4 regions of the Streptomyces thermoviolaceus genome follow, and region 3 is predicted to be linked to each of the others. Evidence: riboswitches for the same ligand, from Rfam matches in the RefSeq annotation. Region 3 holds a riboswitch; each other region holds the start of a gene.

Region 1 (4,203 bases), 2.8 Mb from region 3:
GCAGGGTCGCGATGCCCTCGCGCAGGTCGGTGCCCGGGGTCTTGCCGGACTCGTGGGTGTCGGAGGCGATGTCCAGCACGTCGTCGGCCAGCTGGAAGGCGACGCCCAGCCGTTCGCCGTACTGGGTGAGCACGTCCACGACGGTCTCGTCGGCCCCGGACATCATGGCGCCGAACCGGCAGGAGACGGCCACCAGCGAGCCGGTCTTGCCGCCGAGGACGTCCAGGTAGTGGTCGACCGGGTCCCGGCCGTCCTGGGGGCCCGCGGTCTCCAGGATCTGACCGGTGACCAGCCGCTCGAAGGCCAGGGCCTGCACCCGGACCGCCTCGGGGCCCAGGTCGGCGAGGATCTGCGAGGCACGGGCGAACAGGAAGTCACCGGTGAGGACGGCCACGGAGTTGCCCCAGCGGGTGTTGGCGCTGGCCACGCCGCGCCGCACCGCGGCCTCGTCCATGACGTCGTCGTGATACAGCGTCGCCAGGTGGGTCAGTTCCACCACCACCGCCGAGGGGACCACGCCCGGCGCGTACGGGTCGCCGAACTGCGCCGCGAGCATCACGAGCAGCGGCCTGAACCGCTTCCCGCCGGCCTTGACCAGGTGCTGCGCGGCCTCGGTGATGAAGGGGACCTCGCTCTTGGTGGCTTCGAGCAGCCCTTCCTCGACAGCCGCCAACCCGGCCTGGACATCGGCTTCGAGAGCCTGGCCCCGCACGCTCAGCCCGAACGGCCCGACGACGGTCACGAGGGGTCTCCTGTCTGCTGGTGTCTGCTGGCGATTACACGGTTTGTCGATAGGTCGCTGCCATCACTCAAGTCAGCGTATCCGGTCATGTTTCGATCACCGATAGCGCCCACCGTTCCAGGCCGGGCGCTATCGGGTATCGCTCGATACGGCGCCGAATGCGACATATGTACAGATATGTGCCGTCTTGGTACCCCCTGCCAGAGGTTGCCCGCGCCCGCCATGCGTGCCCACCCATACACACGTTCACACTGGCCATAACGTCACCCGGCGTGACGATCGTCACGCCACGGCGCCCCACACCTCCCTTCATCGCCCGATTCAACCCTATTAGCACCCCAATTCCTGTTAGCCGTGAATACCCCTGCCCGGCGGGCGACCGTGAGGTGTATCACGTCCACGCCGGGCATACATCGCGCCACCCGCTCTTTATTCCCGCTTCACGCAGGCAAGTTGACCCTTGGCGGACGCGAAGGATCAAGCCCCTCATAAGCCCTTGATCATGGAATATCCGGGCGATGCGGGCGACGAGGACTTGTTCCGGACATGTGCTGTCGCATAGCTTCCCGCCACGCCGGGCGGAACGCCGAATCCTGCCGCCGCCCGGAACCCATCGACCGAACCCTCACGGCAGGAGCGGGGGACCCAGGTAAGTCGCCGGGCCGGAGCACCGGACGTCACCGGACGTCAGGCCGCGCCGGAACGGCTAGGGGTGAAGCCGCGCCCTTCGGGGCCGGCCGGGCACCTTTCCGCCCGAACCCGACAGCTCACCTCGCAGGCGGCGGAGAGGAAGAACCCATGTCTGTCCACGGACGTCCTACCCGTCGCAGCGCTCGACTGATGCGGGCCCTCGCCGTCGGCGGCGCGAGCGCCGCCGTTCTCGCCCTGCCTCTCGTGGGCGCCACCGGCGCCGTCGCGGCCACCCCGGCGGCGGCGCAGACCACCGCCACCGCGGTGAGCTACTCGGACAACCTCGACGGCTGGATCCGCGAGTCGCTCGCGATCATGCGGGAGCACGGCATCCCCGGCTCCTACAACGGCATCTACCGCAATGTGATGCGCGAGTCCTCCGGCAACCCCAAGGCCATCAATCTGTGGGACTCCAACGCCGCCAAGGGCATCCCGTCCAAGGGCCTGCTCCAGGTCATCCAGCCCACGTTCGACGCGTACCACGTGCCCGGCACCTCGTACGACATCTACGACCCGGTCGCCAACATCACGGCCGCCTGCAACTACGCGGCCGACCGGTACGGCTCCATCGACAACGTCAACGGCCCGTACTGACCGGCGCCCACGGCGCGTACCGGTGAGCGGTCGGCCGGCCGGGACCCGGTCGGCCGACCACTAGCCAAACAACCGTTCGAGGACGACGGCGACTCCGTCGTCCTCGTTCGACACGGTGACCTCGTCGGCCACCGCCTTCAGTTCCGGGTGGGCGTCGGCCATCGCCACCCCCCAGGCGGCCCACCGGAACATCGGGATGTCGTTCGGCATGTCCCCGAACGCCAGAGCGGCGCTCCGGTCCAGGCCCAGGTGCTCGGCGGCCAGCGCCAGCCCGGTCGCCTTGGTGATGCCGCGGGGCTGCAGCTCGACCGTCCCCGGGCCCGACATGGTGACCGTGGCGAGACAGCCCACCACGCCGCGGGCCGCCGCCGCCAACGCGTCGTCGGACAGCACCGGATGGCGCAGCAGCACCTTGGTGATGGGCTTGTGCCACAGCTCGTCGCGCCGCTGCACCCGGTGGGCGGGCAGGGTCGGGTGCGGCATGCGGTAGCCCGGCTCGATGAGCGTCAGCCCGTCCACGCCGTCCTGGTCGACCGCCGCGTACACCTCGCCCACCTCGGCCTCGATCTTGCCGAGCGCCACCTCCGCGGTCTCCCGGTCCAGGGTGACCGACGCCAGCAGCCGGTCCGCGCCCGCGTCGTAGAGCTGGGCTCCCTGCCCGCACACCGCGAGCCCGGTGATGCCCAGGGACGCCAGCAGCGGCTTCACCCGCGGCGCCGGCCGGCCGGTGACGACGAGATGGCGGGCGCCGGCCGCCGTCGCCCGCGCCAGCGCGGCTCGGGAACGCTCGGACACGCTGTCGTCGCCGCGCAGCAGCGTCCCGTCCAGATCGGTGGCGACGAGGGCGTAGGCAGGGGGTGCGGGCATGAGCGAAGAATACGGACCGTGCACCGTGCCGGGCCTGCCGCCCGTCCGAGGCACGCGCACCGGCCGCCGGGCGTGTCGCCGACGGCGGGTCAGCCGCAGGCAGCTGCCTCGACGCAGCCGCGGGTCCTTGCCGCGACCCGGCCGCGGCTCGTCGTTTCGGCTCAGCCGCGGGCCGAGGTGGCGCTGCCGCGGCGGTGGGTGCGCCACAGCTGGTAGAGGTGCTTGACGCCCGGCCGCACGAAGCGGGCGAGCATGGTGACGAACGGCAGCGGGTCGTCGGCCGCCAGCCAGGCCAGCTCCGTCCCGGTCGCCCGGGCCGGGGCGTGCGGCGTGGTGTAGCCGCTGCGGCGGTAGGCGAGCAGGGCGGGCAGGTCGATGTTCTCCACGACGAAGCGGTGACCGGAGCGCTGCTCCCCCGCCGGGACGGGACGCCCGGTGAGGTCCAGGTGCAGGGCGCGGACCACGTCCACGCCCGACTCGCTCTCGAACAGCCGGAACTGCGCGCCCATCCGCGGATTGAAGTCCAGCAGCTTGTACTGCCCGTCGCGCCGGTCGTAGCGCAGGTCGAGGTCGACGATCCCGGTGAAGCCGATCTGCTTGACGAACCGCTCGGCCAGATCGGCGAGTTCCGGATTGTCCACGACGTAGGCGTGCGCCGTCATGCCCGCGTGGGGCGGCCAGGAACGGACCTTCACCCCGGTGAACAGCGCCTGCGGGGTGGCGTCCTGGGCGAAGTAGGCGTGCACGATCCAGTCCTCGGCCTGCTCCCGCGGCAGGTACTCCTGCAGCACCACCCCCGGCCGCTCGCCCCAGTCACGGGCCAGGGTGAGCAGGCCCTCGCGGGTGGTGATCCGCGTGGTGCCGTTCACCGCCGGGCGGCTGCGGCGCACGAACGCCTCGCGGTTCTTCGCCACCACCGGGAAACGGGCCTGCTCGGCGAAGGCGACGACGTCCTCGTAGGTCTGCGGGAAGGACGTCGCGGGCGCGGGGACGCCGTGCTCCACGCACAGCTCGTACAGCCCCTGCTTGCTGGCCAGCTGCCGGGGCAGGCCGGGGGCCACCCGCGGGAAGAGGAACGGGCCGGCGAGCGCGTCCTGGTGCTCGGCGATCAGGACGGCGGCCTCCTCGTCGGTGGGCACCAGCACGGTGGGCCGGCCGATCCGGCGGCCGATCCGCAGCAGGCCCTCCACCAGATGGCCGGCGTCCTCGGTGCCCCGGGTCCGCCAGACGAAGGCCCGTGTGAGATAGCGGGAGCAGGCCGCGGGGGTGTAGGCGTCCTCGGTGATCGCGTACATCGGCACGCCGAGCCG
Region 2 (4,203 bases), 4.1 Mb from region 3:
TGGCGGTACGCCGTCCCTCAGCGGCGGGCCGTCCTGACGCCGGCGTCCGGGCCGGCCGGGGCGCCGGGCTCGCGCAGGCGGTGCCGGGAGACGGCACGCTGGACGTGCAGCGCCGCGATGGCCCGGGCGCGCTCGCTGTCGCCGCGCCGCACCGCGTCCACGACGGCCGCGTGCTCGGCCCACGAGGCCACGGGGTCGGCCGGGGCGGCCACCTGGTAGATCCACGCGATCTTCAGCCGGAGCCGGGTGAGCGCGGTGATGAGCGCGGGGCTGCCGCTGGCCTGGACGAGCGTCTCGTGGAACCAGGCGCCCAGCGCGCGCAGTTCCTCGCCGGCGCCGCGCTCGGCCCGCTCCCGGCCCAGCCTGACCAGGCCGCGCAGCACCTTCAGATGCGACTCGGTGCGCCGCTGGGCGGCTCGCGCGGCGCCCAGGGGTTCCAGCAGCAGGCGCATCTCCAACAGGTCGGCGGCCTCCTGCTCGGTGGGTTCCGCCACGCAGGCGCCGGCGTGCCGGCGGGTCACGACGAAGCCCTCGGCCTCCAGGGTGCGCAGGGCCTCGCGCACGGGGACGCGGGAGACGCCGTAGCGGCGGGCGAGGACGTCCTCCGTGAGCCGGCTGCCGCGCGGGTGGACCCCGGCGACGATGTCGTCCCGGATCGCCGTGCACACCGAATGCGCCGGAATGCGCATGACCGACCTCCGCCTGCATACCGTCGTCATTTCCGCCTCGCGCCGTGCGAGGCGCGCGAGTTCACTGAACTCTGGGGCCGACTCTAAGGCAGGAAACCGTTATTTGCGGCGGGGAACTGTTTTTCATGGGCGGGTTTTGGACAACGCGCCCGCGGCGCGCGTACGGAACGGAGAAAAGCCCCGGCGCGCGGTTGCGGCCGGGGCTTTTCCGTGGGAGCCGGGGCGTTCGCGCGGCGTCGAGGCCGTTCGGGCGTCAGGACCGTTCCGGCGCCGAAGCCGTTCGCCGCGCCGGTGCGCGTCAGACGTCCACGCCGTGCTGGCGGAGGTAGGCGACGGGGTCGATGTCGGAGCCGTAGTCGGGGCCGGTGCGCACCTCGAAGTGCAGGTGCGGTCCGGTGACGTTGCCGGTCGCGCCGGACAGGCCGATCTGCTGGCCGGGGACGACCTGCTCGCCCACCGAGACGTTGATGAACGACAGGTGGCCGTACTGGGTGTAGTGACCGTCGGCCATCCGGATCACGATCTGGTTGCCGTACGCGCCGCCCCAGCCGGTCTGGACGACGGTGCCGGAGCCGACGGCATGCACCGGGGTGCCGGTGGCGGCGTGGAAGTCGATGCCGGTGTGGGTGCCGGAGGACCACAGGGAGCCGCCGCTGTGGTAGCCGGTGGAGACGGAGGAGCCGAAGACCGGCGCCACGAAGGTGTCGAGCAGCTTGCGCTCGGCCTCCCGGGCGGCGCGCTCGGCGGCCTCCCGTTCCCGCTTCGCCAGCTCGGCGGCCGCCTTCCGGGCCTCCTGCTCGGCCCGCTTGCGGTCGGCCGCCTCGCGCTGGGCGACGGCCTGTGCGTCGATCTTGTCCGCGAGGGCGTCGGTCAGGGAGATCACCGGGCTGAGGCCGGTCTCCTCGGCGGCCGGACCGTCGGAGGCGAAGGCCGGCGAGGCGGCCAGGGTGCCGACGACGCCGGTGGTGGTCAGGGCCGCGACGCCGGCGGCGCGGGCGGTGGTGCGGTGGATCGACCCGGGACGGCGGTGCTTGCCGGTGGCGCGCGTGAACGCCATGCAGACGCTGGTCCTTTCCTTCCCTGTCGCCTGCCGGGTTAGCTGACGGGTTCGGAGCAGGAAGGTCTCCTACGGTCACCCGCGCGGCCTTGTGCGGGCGTCCGATTCACCCCGGGACATGGGTCCCCGGCTCCCCTGGCTCGCGCCGTACGGGGACTCGGCGATGGCTGTCCGGTGCCGCGGGTGCGGCGTGAAGCCCGACGAACAGCCGGAGAGACGCTAAAGGGGGCGCACGTCAATTCCCAAACCGAAGCGGGAGTTTGTAGCACAGACCACAGGGCAGAAAGGCAGCCTCCGGCGCATTTGGGACACCACGGGGCCCTGGTGACCGTCCGGTCACCAGGGCCCCGCCGGCTCGGTGGTCCGCTAGGGCGTCACGTATGCCGTCACCGATGCCGTCACTCGGCCGGGACGACGGTGACCGGGCCGATGCCCAGGGCGGCCACGGGTTCCTCGATCTGCGCCGCGTCACCGACGAGGACCGTCACCAGGCGGTCCACCGGGAAGGCGCTGACCACGGCCGCGGTGGCCTCCACCGTGCCGGTGACGGCGAGCTGCTGGTACAGCGTGGCCTGGTAGTCGTCCGGCAGATGCTGTTCGACCTGGTCGGCGAGGGTGCTCGCCACGGCGGCCGCCGTCTCGTACTTCAGCGGTGCCACCCCGACGAGGTTCTGCACGGCGTTGTCCCGCTCGGCGTCGGTCAGGCCCTCGGCGGCCAGGGTGCGCAGCACGGTGAACAGGTCGTCCAGGGCGGGCCCGGTGTTCGGGGTGTCGACGGAGCCGCTGATCGCGAGCATCGCGGCGCCCGATCCGTCCGGCGCGGACCGCAGCACCTGGCCGAAGGCCCGCACCCCGTAGGTGTAGCCCTTCTCCTCGCGCAGCACCCGGTCGAGGCGGGAGGTGAGGGTGCCGCCCAGGCAGTAGGTGCCGAGCACCTGGGCGGGCCACACGCTGGAGTGCCGGTCCGGTCCGATGCGGCCGATGAGCAGCTGGGTCTGCACGGCCCCGGGACGGTCCACGATGACCACGCGGCCGGTGTCGTCGGCGGTCACCGGGGGCACCGGGCGCGGCGTGGCGGGCGCGCCGGTCCAGGCGCCCAGGGTGTCGCCGAGCACCGCGTCCAGGTCGATGCCGGTCAGGTCGCCGACCACCACGACCGTGGCGGTGGAGGGGCGCACATGGCGGTTGTAGAAGGCGCGGACGGCGGCCGCGTCGATCGCGGCGACGGTCTCCTCGGTGCCCTGCCGCGGCCGGGACATGCGCGAGTCGGCCGGGAACAGCTCCTTGGACAGTTCCTTGGCGGCGCGGCGGGAGGGGTTGGCCAGCTCGTGCGGGATCTCGTCGAGCCGGTTGCGCACCAGGCGCTCGATCTCGGACTCGGCGAACGCGGGGGACCGCAGCGCGTCGGCGAGCAGGCCGAGGCCCTTGGCGAGGCGGGAGGCGGGGACCTCCAGGCTGAGGCGGACGCCGGGGTGGTCGGCGTGCGTGTCCAAGGTGGCGCCGGCGCGCTCCAGCTCGGCCGCGTACTCCTCCGCTGAGAGTCGGTCGGTGCCCTCGGAGAAGGCCCGCGCCATGATCGTTGCGACGCCGTCCAGACCGGCCGGCTCGGCGTCCAGCGGGGCGTCCAGCAGCACCTCGACGGCGACGACCTGCTGGCCGGGGCGGTGGCAGCGCAGCACGGTCAGGCCGTTGTCCAGGGTGCCGCGCTCGGGGGCGGGGAACGCCCACGGCTTGGCCTCGCCCGCCTGGGGCCGCGGGTGGAACTCCATCGTGGCGAGCTCGGTCACTTCGCCGTCTCCTCGCTGTCGTCGGCGGCCGCGGCGTCCGCGTCCGGGGTGTCGTCCTGGGTGTCGGCGGTGGGCTCGTAGACGAGCACCGCGCGGTTGTCGGGGCGCAGGCGGGCCTTGGCGATCTCCTGGACCTCCTCGGGGGTGACCTCGAGGACGCGCTGGACGGCGGTCAGGGCCAGCTGCGGGTCGCCGAACAGGACGGCGAAGCGGCACAGTTCGTCGGCGCGGCCGGCGACCGTGCCGAGCCGGTCCAGCCACTCGCGCTCCAGCTGGGCCTGCGCGCGCTCCATCTCCTCGGCGGTCGGGCCCTCCTCGGCGAACCGGGCCAGCTCCTCGTCGATGGCGGCCTCGATGACGGGGACCTCGACGTCGCCGGAGGTCTTCACGTCCAGCCAGCCCAGGGAGGGCGCGCCGGCCAGCCGCAGCAGGCCGAAGCCGGCGGCGACGGCGGTGCGGTCGCGGCGCACCAGGCGGTTGTAGAGCCGGGAGGACTCGCCGCCGCCGAGGACGGTCAGCGCCAGGTCGGCCGCGTCGCAGGCACGGGTGCCGTCGTGCGGCAGCCGGTAGGCGGCCATCAGGGCGCGGGCGGGCACGTCCTCCTCGACGACCTCCCGCAGCTGCTCGCCGATGATGTCGGGCAGCGTGCCGTCGCGGGGCTCGGGCTTGC
Region 3 (4,203 bases):
GGATGCTTCCGGCCGCCCTCCGTGCCCGACGGGGTGTCACGGCTCCGGGTGACCGCCCGCGCGGACCTCACCCCGGCGCAGATCGACCACGCGGTCCGGGTGATCGGCGACACGCGGCCATGAGCCCGCACGGCACGGCCGTGCGGTACCGGACGTGGCCGGGGGCTCCCTGGCCCTCTCGTTCGGATCAGCCCGGCCGCGAGGTGCGGTGCCTGTCGAACGACGTCGGGACGATCCGAACGACAGGCCGCAGGTCACATGCGGTGCACCGCGGCGGTGAACCGGGTCCAGCTGGCGGGGGAGAACAGCAGCGCGGGCCCGGCGGGGTCCTTCGAGTCGCGTACGGCGAGCAGCCCGGCGCAGGGCCCCGAGGCCGGCCGGGCCGTCTCGACGCAGTTGTTGGCGCCCGTGCTGTAGCTGCTGCGCAGCCACCGCACGCCGTGCAGGTCCTTGCTGGAGCGTACGTTCCGCGGCAGAGCAGACATGGTGCCTCCTTACGCGGTCGCTCGCCGTGTCACCAGTCCTGGCGTATCTCGGCGATGTATTCCAACGAGTCCTCGGCCGGCATCGCGTGGAGCCGAAGGGTGTCGAAGGCCTCCGAGTAGGCCTGCAGGTCTTCTTTCCGTTCCAGATGGAGGCTACTCGTCAAATGGTCGAGAACTACCACGTCGAGATCAGATGTGTTCGAAAAGGAGAAGATTACGAAAGGGCCTGTGACGCCGATATGAGCACCCGCGGAAAAGGGCAGTACCTGAAGTGTCACCTGGGGGAGCCGGGCCGCCTCCATCAGGCGGTCCAGCTGGCGTGCCATCACCTCAGGACCGCCGACCTGACGGCGCAGCACCGCCTCGTCCAGTACTGCGTTCAGCCGCAGCGGAGGGTCGCCCCGCAGCACGCCCTGCCGGGTCAGCCGCACCTCGACCAGGGTGTCCAGCCGCTGCTCGTCGACCCCGTCCACAGCCGCCCGGGTCACCGCACGGGCGTACTCGGGGGTCTGCAGCAGTCCGGGGACGACCGAGGTCTCCAGGGTGCGCATGCCGGTGGCCTGGGACTCCAGGCTGATGAAGTCCCGGTAGGTCGGCGGCAGCACCCCGCGGTAGGCGTGCCACCAGGGACGGTCCTCGGCGTCGCCCGAGCCAGCCAACGCCAGCAGCAGTTCGCGCAGTTGACCGTCCTCGACCTCGTATGCGTCGAGCAGTAACCGGACGTCGGCCGGTTTCACCCCGCTGGTGCCGGTCTCGATCCGGCTCACCTTGGACTGGTGCCAGCCCGCTCTGCGGGCCGCCTCGCCGCTGGTGAGTCCCGCCGCCGTGCGCAAGGCACGCAGTTCCGCGCCCAACTTGCGCCGGCGCACCTCAGGACCGTGATGCATCGCAACTCCTCGTCTTCTCGAAAGGTCCGCCGTGGATCGGGACGGCGGCAACGGCCCGCTGCACAGGCCGGTGTCAAATACGTTCTTCCGTAGCAGAGTTCACCGCATCGAGCGACAGATATATGCATATCTTGGTGGATCGCCACCCGTGACCGTCGTGGTGATGGCAGTCTGACGGGCAAGCACCGGTCCGGGACCGCACGCGCACCTCCGCTTTTTTCCGGAACGCGGCCCCGTGGGAAAGGGACGACGTCGCATGGCAGACCATTTGGAAGCATCCGTCACTCTGCCGAGCGAACCCGCCTCGGTGTCCGCCGCGCGCGCATATGCGGTGGGCATTCTCGCGGAGTGGGGTCTGCCGCCGGACTCGGACATCGCCGACACCGTGCGGATCATCGTCTCCGAACTCGCCACCAACGCCGTCCAGCACACCCTCGGACAGTCCCCCACCTTCACGGTGGACCTCGCCCTCGACCGCGACGAACGGCTGCGCATCGGCGTCACCGACAGCCATCCGCGCCTGCCCAGACGACTGCCGGCCGCTGTCCAGCAGGACAACGGCCGGGGGCTGGTGATCATCCGGTGGCTGACCGCCGAGCGCGGCGGCCGTATGACCGTGCGGCCCCTCCGGGAGGGCGGCAAGACGGTCGGTGTCGAACTCCCCTGGTCCCTGCCCGACCGCCCCGCGGGCACGGCCCGGGCGGACGCCGGGCGGCCCGCGGGACGGAATGCGCGCGGGGTGTTCTGACGGGCACCCGGCCCGGTCACCTGACCCTGCCGTACCAGACGTTCTTGGTCCAGATCTTCTCCAGCCGCACCACGGCTCCGGTGCGCGGCGCGTGCCAGATCTTGCCGTGGCCCGCGTAGATGCCGACGTGGTAGACGTACGAGCCCCGGTGGAAGAACACCAGGTCGCCGGCGCGGCGGCTGCGCGCGGAGATGTGGCGGGTCTTGTTGTACTGCTGTGCGGCGGTGCGGGGCAGCTTCTTGCCGGCCTTCTTGAAGGAGTACAGCGTGAGCCCGGAGCAGTCGAATCTCCGCGGGCCCGTCGCTCCCCACTGATAGGGGGAGCCCTTCTTGGACGCCGCGATCTTCAGGGCCTTCGTCGCCAGAGTCGCTGCCGAGGCCTCGGTTGCCGCTCCGGGGATCGCGATCGAGCTGCCCACGGCGGCGAGGGTGAGGGCCGAGGCCGTACCTGCACGGGCTACAAAAGACGGGACACGATTGAGCGCAGTCATGCGCAACCCTTCGTCAGCCGCCTGTGAAGGATGACCTGTCGGATTCGGGCTGGCGAAGTAGCCCGGCCGCGGTGTGCGGCTTCACCCCAAGGGTCCGCCCGGCCCGGTCATGGCGTGACCGTTCCGGCGACCCGTCGTGCTCGGGTCCTCCACTCCTGCCGATCCACTGCGTCGACCGGTCGCCCGGGCGGCGGCAGGACTCGGCGTCCGCCCGGACCGCCCCGCCACCGGTGGCGGGGGCTTGTCGTCAGACACGGATCTTGGCCTACGGGGGTCTGAAAATCCCAACAGTGCCGCTGTGTGGTGTCGTTTCTCGCCATTAGCCCGTTCGGGTGAAATCGGCTGCGTCAACTCGTCCTGCGGTGGTGTGCACGCCCCTGCGACCAGCGCCGAAGCGGCCCGTACCGGCGATCGCGGGGTCCCGGTGCGCAACCGGAACACGACGCTCCGCCGGGGCGTGCCTCCCTCAAAAGGCCGTATCCCGGTTGGTCCGATCCGGGGTTTTGTGCCCTGAGCCGCGTAGCGCGAGGGCCTCGTGCGCCCGCCTGTCCGTGCCTGCGGACGGCGCCAGCGGGGTGGATCACGCGGGTGGTGCAGGGGTCACGCAGGGGTGGTGCACACACGGGCGTGGTGTGAGGGGACGTGGTGGTGTGCGGAGGGATGGCACGGTGTTCCGGGAGGTGTGCGTCCGCCGGGACACCACCGCCCGGCGCGACGCGTGTCCAGAACATGCAGAACGTGCAAGAACGTGCCCGTCGAACGGGGGAGGGCTTCGCTCGTCCGGCCTCCGGTCGTGCGCCGGGTGCTCCTGACGCAAGCTGGAGATGGAACTCGGCCGCTCGACGACCCAGGGGAACTCCATGGCGTTCTTCGCGATGTCCCGGCGGCATCCCCTCCAGCCGCTGTCCGTCACCGACCTGGTGCTGGAGCACGAGCGGCTGCACGAGGAGATCGACCAGCTCCAGCACGCGCTCACCTCGCACGCCGTGATCGACCAGGCCATCGGCGCGGTGGTGGCCTTCGGGCGGATGCCTCCCGACGACGCCTGGCTGGTCCTGCGGGAGGTCTCCCAGCGGACCAACACCAAGGTGCGCACCGTCGCCGAGCATGTGCTGAAGTTCGCCCAGGGAGGCGCCCTGCCCGACACCGAGCTGGAGGCGCTGCGACGCGCCCTCGCCCGGCGCGCGGCGCACGAGCCCGCGGGCCAGTCGTAGACCCTGGGGCGGTGGCCCGGTCGGAGGCGCCGGGCCGGTGCCGCCAAGGCGGTGGGCAGGGCCGCCCCGGTGCCGCGGCGGCGCTCCCCGGACCGCGATGGCGGAACGGGCCGTAGACCACCGGACCGGGATGGCAGAACAGGCCGTAGACCACCGGGGCCGGCCACCATCCACACGGCGCGACGCGGCCAGGTCACCCGGCCCCGGTGGGCGATCAGCCCGACCGAGAAGGCGAAGCCGACGGCCGGGACCAGGGGCACCAGCGGGGTGCGGAAGGCGCGGGGCAGGTCGGGGCGTGTCCGGCCGGCGCAGCACCACGACGGCGACGGCCATCACGCTGTGGCACCGGTGCGCGGGCGCACGCACAGCCGACGGTCCC
Region 4 (4,203 bases), 2.1 Mb from region 3:
GGCGGCGATGTACCGGACCTTGCCCGCCCGCACCAGCTCGTCCAGCGCGCCGATGATCTCCTCGACCGGCACCTCGGGCTGATCGAAGTGCGTGTAGTACAGGTCGATGTGGTCGGTGCCCAGCCGCCGCAGGGAGGCGTCGGCCGCGGCCTTGATGGTGGCCGCGGACAGGCCCCGGTACTCCGGGTGCTGGCTGACCTTGGTGGCGATGACGACGTCGGAGCGGCTGCCCCGCTTCGCCAGCCACCGGCCGATCACCGTCTCCGACTCGCCGCCCTTGTTGCCCTCCGCCCAGGCCGAGTACGAGTCGGCGGTGTCGATGAAGTTGCCGCCCGCGGCGGTGTACGCGTCCAGGACGGCGAAGGACTGCTTCTCGTCGGCGGTCCAGCCGAAGACGTTGCCGCCCAGGCAGAGCGGAAAGACCTCGAGGTTTGACGGACCGAGCGTGCGCACAGGACTCATACCCACGTCAACGCCGGCCGGGACCGGTCATTTCGCCCTCCGCCGGGCCCATCGGCGAAGATCACGCGAACGGCCCCACGGTGCCGCGCGGGGCCGGTCGACGCCTACGGCTGGAGTCCCTTGCCCTGCAGCCACGCCATCGGGTCGATGCCGGCGGCCTGCCCGTCCGGGTGGACCTCCAGGTGCAGATGCGGACCGGTCACATTGCCGGTGGCGCCCACCCGGCCGATGACGTCGCCGGTGTTCACCTTCTGGCCGACGGACACGGTGATCGACGACTGGTGGCAGAACCACAGCTCGGTGCCGTCGTCCAGGGTGAGGACCGTGCGGTAGCCGTAGGCCCCGGCCCAGCCCGCCTGGGTGATGGTGCCGCTGTGGATCGCCTTGATCAGGGTGCCGGTGGGCGCGGCGAAGTCCAGGCCGGTGTGGTGGCCGCTGGACCACATCGAGCCGGCGTCGCCGAAGGTGGAGGTGATGGTGTACGACGAGGTCGGCAGCGTGTACTGCTTGGCCAGCCGGGCCAGCCGCTCCTGCTCGGCCTTCTTCTTGGCCTCCTCCTCCGCCTTCTGCTTCGCGGCGGCGGCCTCCTTCTGCGCCTGGGCGGCGGCCTGCTCGGCCTGCCGGTCGGCGGCGGCGTCGGCCTCCTCCTGCGCCTTGATCTCGACCTGGGCCCGCTGCTGCTCGGCCTGGGCGATGATCCGGTTGCGCAGGGCCTCTCCGGCGTCGGTGCGGCCGGCGTCGGTGTTCCCGTCGGTCTCGGCGGTGACCTGGGTGACGTCGCTGAGCGCGGTCGCGGAGCCCTGCTCGGTGTCGGTGTGCTGCGCGGAGGTGTCGAGCAGCGAACCGACGGACGGCAGGTCCGGCAGGGAGATGGACACCGGCGGCTTGCCCGGGTTGGCGCTGGCCATGCCGCCCGCTCCGACCGCGGCGATCACACCCACGCCGAGCACGGTGGAACTGCGGGCGAATCCGCCGCCGCGCTGCTTGACGACCCGGTGCCGGCCGCGCACCGGGCGGACGGACTCCTCGGTGGGGTTCCACTCCGTCCAGGTGCCCTCGTCGGACCGACCGGCGTCGTGGCCGAAGGTCTCGGTGTGCGGGCTGGGCAGGAACGGGGCTTCGGGAGCGGGCGGGTTGGACGCCACGGAGGCGCACTCCTTTCCTTCCGTCTCGCCTACCGGGTTAGCTGACGGGTTCGGAGCAGGAAGGTCTCCTACGCGCGTCAACTGCCGTGCAGAGCAGGGCAGTCGGGCCCGATTCACCCCTGATGGATGGTTCCCCGGTTCCCTTGCGGGATTCGGCGTGCGCACGCGGAGCCGCCTCTTGTGACGGCTGGGACGACCGCGCTGCGTTATCGAACGTTAATAGAAGCGAGGCACCGTTTCCAAGCCCGTACGGCTGGTTCCTTGCAGCTTTTCAGGCCAGGACATACGCCTCATCACCGGCGAAACCAGGGCGAGTTGACCCGGGAATCCGGCCAGCGACGACCGAAAAAAGCTCCCCGTCCCACGCCGACGTCATATGACAGTTCGTCAGTCGTGATGCGGACGGGGACCGTGTGACCACACACCGTCACCACCCGGCCACCGTCCCCGGTTCGCCGTCCACGCCTCGCGCACCGCCCCGCGGACCGGGCCTCACCTCCACAGCACCGGCACCGCGAACCAAGCGTCACCTCCACAGCACCGGCACCGCGAACCAAGCGTCACGCCCAGAGCACCGGCACCGTGTACCGCCGGCGCCGGACGCCCTGGCAGTCGACCGCACCGATCGCACCGGCCACGGAGGCCGTCCGAGCGCGGCCGCCCAGGCCGCCGAACAACACTCAGGGCCGGAACCCTGATGGGATTCCGGCCCTGAGCCTTCAGTAGCGGGGACAGGATTTGAACCTGCGACCTCTGGGTTATGAGCCCAGCGAGCTACCGAGCTGCTCCACCCCGCGTCGGTGTGTATCCAGTGTACGCCATGCGCGGCAGTGCTCGCACACACCCCGGTGAGGCGCTCGTCACGCACCCCGCAGGCGTCCGGTCCGCTCGCGCATCGCTCACTGCAGCAGATGCCGGTTCGGCGCCTGGGCCGCATCGGCGAACTCCGGCAGCTCCACGACCTGGGCGCCCTCACCCGCCAGCAGCCCGGCCCCGTCGGCGCCCGGCACGAACGTGTCCGGCTCCCGCCAGGCCGTGACGACCCGCCGCACTCCCGCGTCCAGGATCAGCCGGGCGCACGGACGCGGCCGGGAGGCACGCCGGGCGCACGGCTCCAGGCTGCTGTACACCGTCGCACCGGGCAGCCGCGGATCCGCGGGATCGATCTTGGCGAGCGCCGCCTCCTCCGCGTGCACCACCGGGTCACCGCCCTCCCGCGAGTGCGCACGGGCCAGCTCGGTGCCGTCGGCCGCGACCACCACGGCCCCCACGCTGAACGCGGTCCGCGAGGGCGGGCACTGCGCCGCCAGCTCGCACGCGATCCGCAGCCAGTGCCGGTCCGCGGGCACGGCGTCCGCCCCGGTGCCGGGCTCGGTCGGCTCGTACCGCATCAGGACGACGTCCCCGACGGCCCGCGTCTCCAGCAGCCGCAGCCGCCCGCTCTGGTACGCGCCGGGCCCGAACATCCGCGGCGCCCGCGGGTCCCCGACCAGCAGCGGCGCCACCACCAGCTGGATCTCGTCGACCAGCCGGCGCTGCAGCAGCTGGGTGTGGACCGTGCCGCCGCCCTCGACCATCAGCCGGCGCACTCCTCGGACGTCGTGCAGATGTTCCAGCAGCCGCCGCCAGTCCGGCTCGGCCCCCAACGGCACGACATCGGCGGCGACACCGGCCCGCCGCAGCCGCCGGGCGCCCTCGTCGGAGGTGTAGACGATCTTCTCGCCGCCGGTGTGCCAGAAACGCGCCCCCGGATCGAGATCGCCGGAGGCGGTGACCGTGACCTTCAGCGGATGCTCCGGCCGGCCGCTCGCCACCCGCGCGGCGCGCCGCTCGGCCGAGGCGACCAGCAGCCGCGGATCGTCGGCCCGCAGGGTGCCCGCCCCGACGAGGATCGCGTCCACCGACGCCCGTACCTCGTCGACCCGGTCGAAGTCGGCCGGCGAGGACAGCAGCAGCCGGTCGGGCCCGGCGTCGTCCAGGCAGCCGTCGAGGGAGACGGCGGCGGACAGCAGGACATGGGGCAGCGGCATCGACGCACTCTTTCCTCACGAGCCGACGGCCACAAGGGGCGGCGCGGCGGCACAGACGGAGCCGGACGGACGGAAGCGGCCCCGCGCCCCGGCCGGGCTCCGGGCCGCCCCGGTCCAGTCTCGCTCAGCCCCACCCGCTCTCGTCGAGCCCGCCGTTCGCACGGAATGTGCCGTTCCCGCCGGACCTGCCGTTCCCGCGGCCGGGCCGGTCGGGCGACCACCGCGCACGGACGCGGGCCCGGCGAGACGGCCCCCGCGCCGCCGTCAGGCGCCCACGGCGGAGACACCGCCGTCCACGTGCAGGACCTGCCCCGTGATGGCCCGGGCCGCGTCGCTGAGCAGGAAGACGACGGCATCGGCCACCGGCGAGGCGTCCGAGGTGTCCCAGCCCAGCGGAGCCCGCAGGGGCCACTCCTCCGCGAGCTCCTCGAACCCCGGGATGGACCTGCTCGCCATGGTGGTGATCGGGCCGGAGTCGACCGCGTTCACGCGGATGCCCTTGGGACCCAGGTACCGGGCGAGGTAGCGGTTGGTGGCCTCCAGCGCGGCCTTCGCGGGCCCCATCC

The links. A riboswitch is a leader RNA that binds a small molecule or an ion and turns the genes downstream of it on or off. The one in region 3 is predicted to bind cyclic di-AMP.
Positions count from the first base shown of each region.
Region 1: it holds a riboswitch for cyclic di-AMP, as region 3 does, so the genes downstream of both, OG899_RS10940 (transglycosylase SLT domain-containing protein) here and OG899_RS23330 (C40 family peptidase) in region 3, are expected to answer to the same signal.
Region 2: it holds a riboswitch for cyclic di-AMP, as region 3 does, so the genes downstream of both, OG899_RS05650 (M23 family metallopeptidase) here and OG899_RS23330 (C40 family peptidase) in region 3, are expected to answer to the same signal.
Region 4: it holds a riboswitch for cyclic di-AMP, as region 3 does, so the genes downstream of both, OG899_RS14380 (M23 family metallopeptidase) here and OG899_RS23330 (C40 family peptidase) in region 3, are expected to answer to the same signal.

Region 1 covers NZ_CP109280.1:2,507,817-2,512,019, forward strand. Annotated here, with positions in the region: gene OG899_RS10935 (polyprenyl synthetase family protein) at 1-742, opposite strand, end outside; cyclic di-AMP (ydaO/yuaA leader) riboswitch at 1,348-1,536, shown strand; gene OG899_RS10940 (transglycosylase SLT domain-containing protein) at 1,541-2,026, shown strand; gene OG899_RS10945 (HAD family hydrolase) at 2,087-2,893, opposite strand; gene OG899_RS10950 (ATP-grasp domain-containing protein) at 3,055-4,203, opposite strand, start outside.
Region 2 covers NZ_CP109280.1:1,280,123-1,284,325, forward strand. Annotated here, with positions in the region: gene OG899_RS05645 (GntR family transcriptional regulator) at 18-689, opposite strand; gene OG899_RS05650 (M23 family metallopeptidase) at 988-1,746, opposite strand; cyclic di-AMP (ydaO/yuaA leader) riboswitch at 1,759-1,919, opposite strand; gene OG899_RS05655 (pitrilysin family protein) at 2,145-3,533, opposite strand; gene OG899_RS05660 (pitrilysin family protein) at 3,530-4,203, opposite strand, start outside.
Region 3 covers NZ_CP109280.1:5,342,570-5,346,772, forward strand. Annotated here, with positions in the region: gene OG899_RS23310 (8-amino-7-oxononanoate synthase) at 1-123, shown strand, start outside; gene OG899_RS23315 (DUF397 domain-containing protein) at 255-485, opposite strand; gene OG899_RS23320 (helix-turn-helix transcriptional regulator) at 515-1,372, opposite strand; gene OG899_RS23325 (ATP-binding protein) at 1,629-2,120, shown strand; gene OG899_RS23330 (C40 family peptidase) at 2,137-2,610, opposite strand; cyclic di-AMP (ydaO/yuaA leader) riboswitch at 2,613-2,735, opposite strand; gene OG899_RS23335 (ANTAR domain-containing protein) at 3,435-3,824, shown strand; partial or broken gene OG899_RS23340 (amino acid permease C-terminal domain-containing protein) at 3,995-4,111, opposite strand.
Region 4 covers NZ_CP109280.1:3,278,914-3,283,116, reverse strand. Annotated here, with positions in the region: gene OG899_RS14385 (aldo/keto reductase) at 1-462, opposite strand, end outside; gene OG899_RS14380 (M23 family metallopeptidase) at 567-1,607, opposite strand; cyclic di-AMP (ydaO/yuaA leader) riboswitch at 1,619-1,775, opposite strand; tRNA gene OG899_RS14375 (tRNA-Met) at 2,331-2,404, opposite strand; gene OG899_RS14370 (dihydrofolate reductase family protein) at 2,507-3,637, opposite strand; gene fabI (enoyl-ACP reductase FabI) at 3,902-4,203, opposite strand, start outside.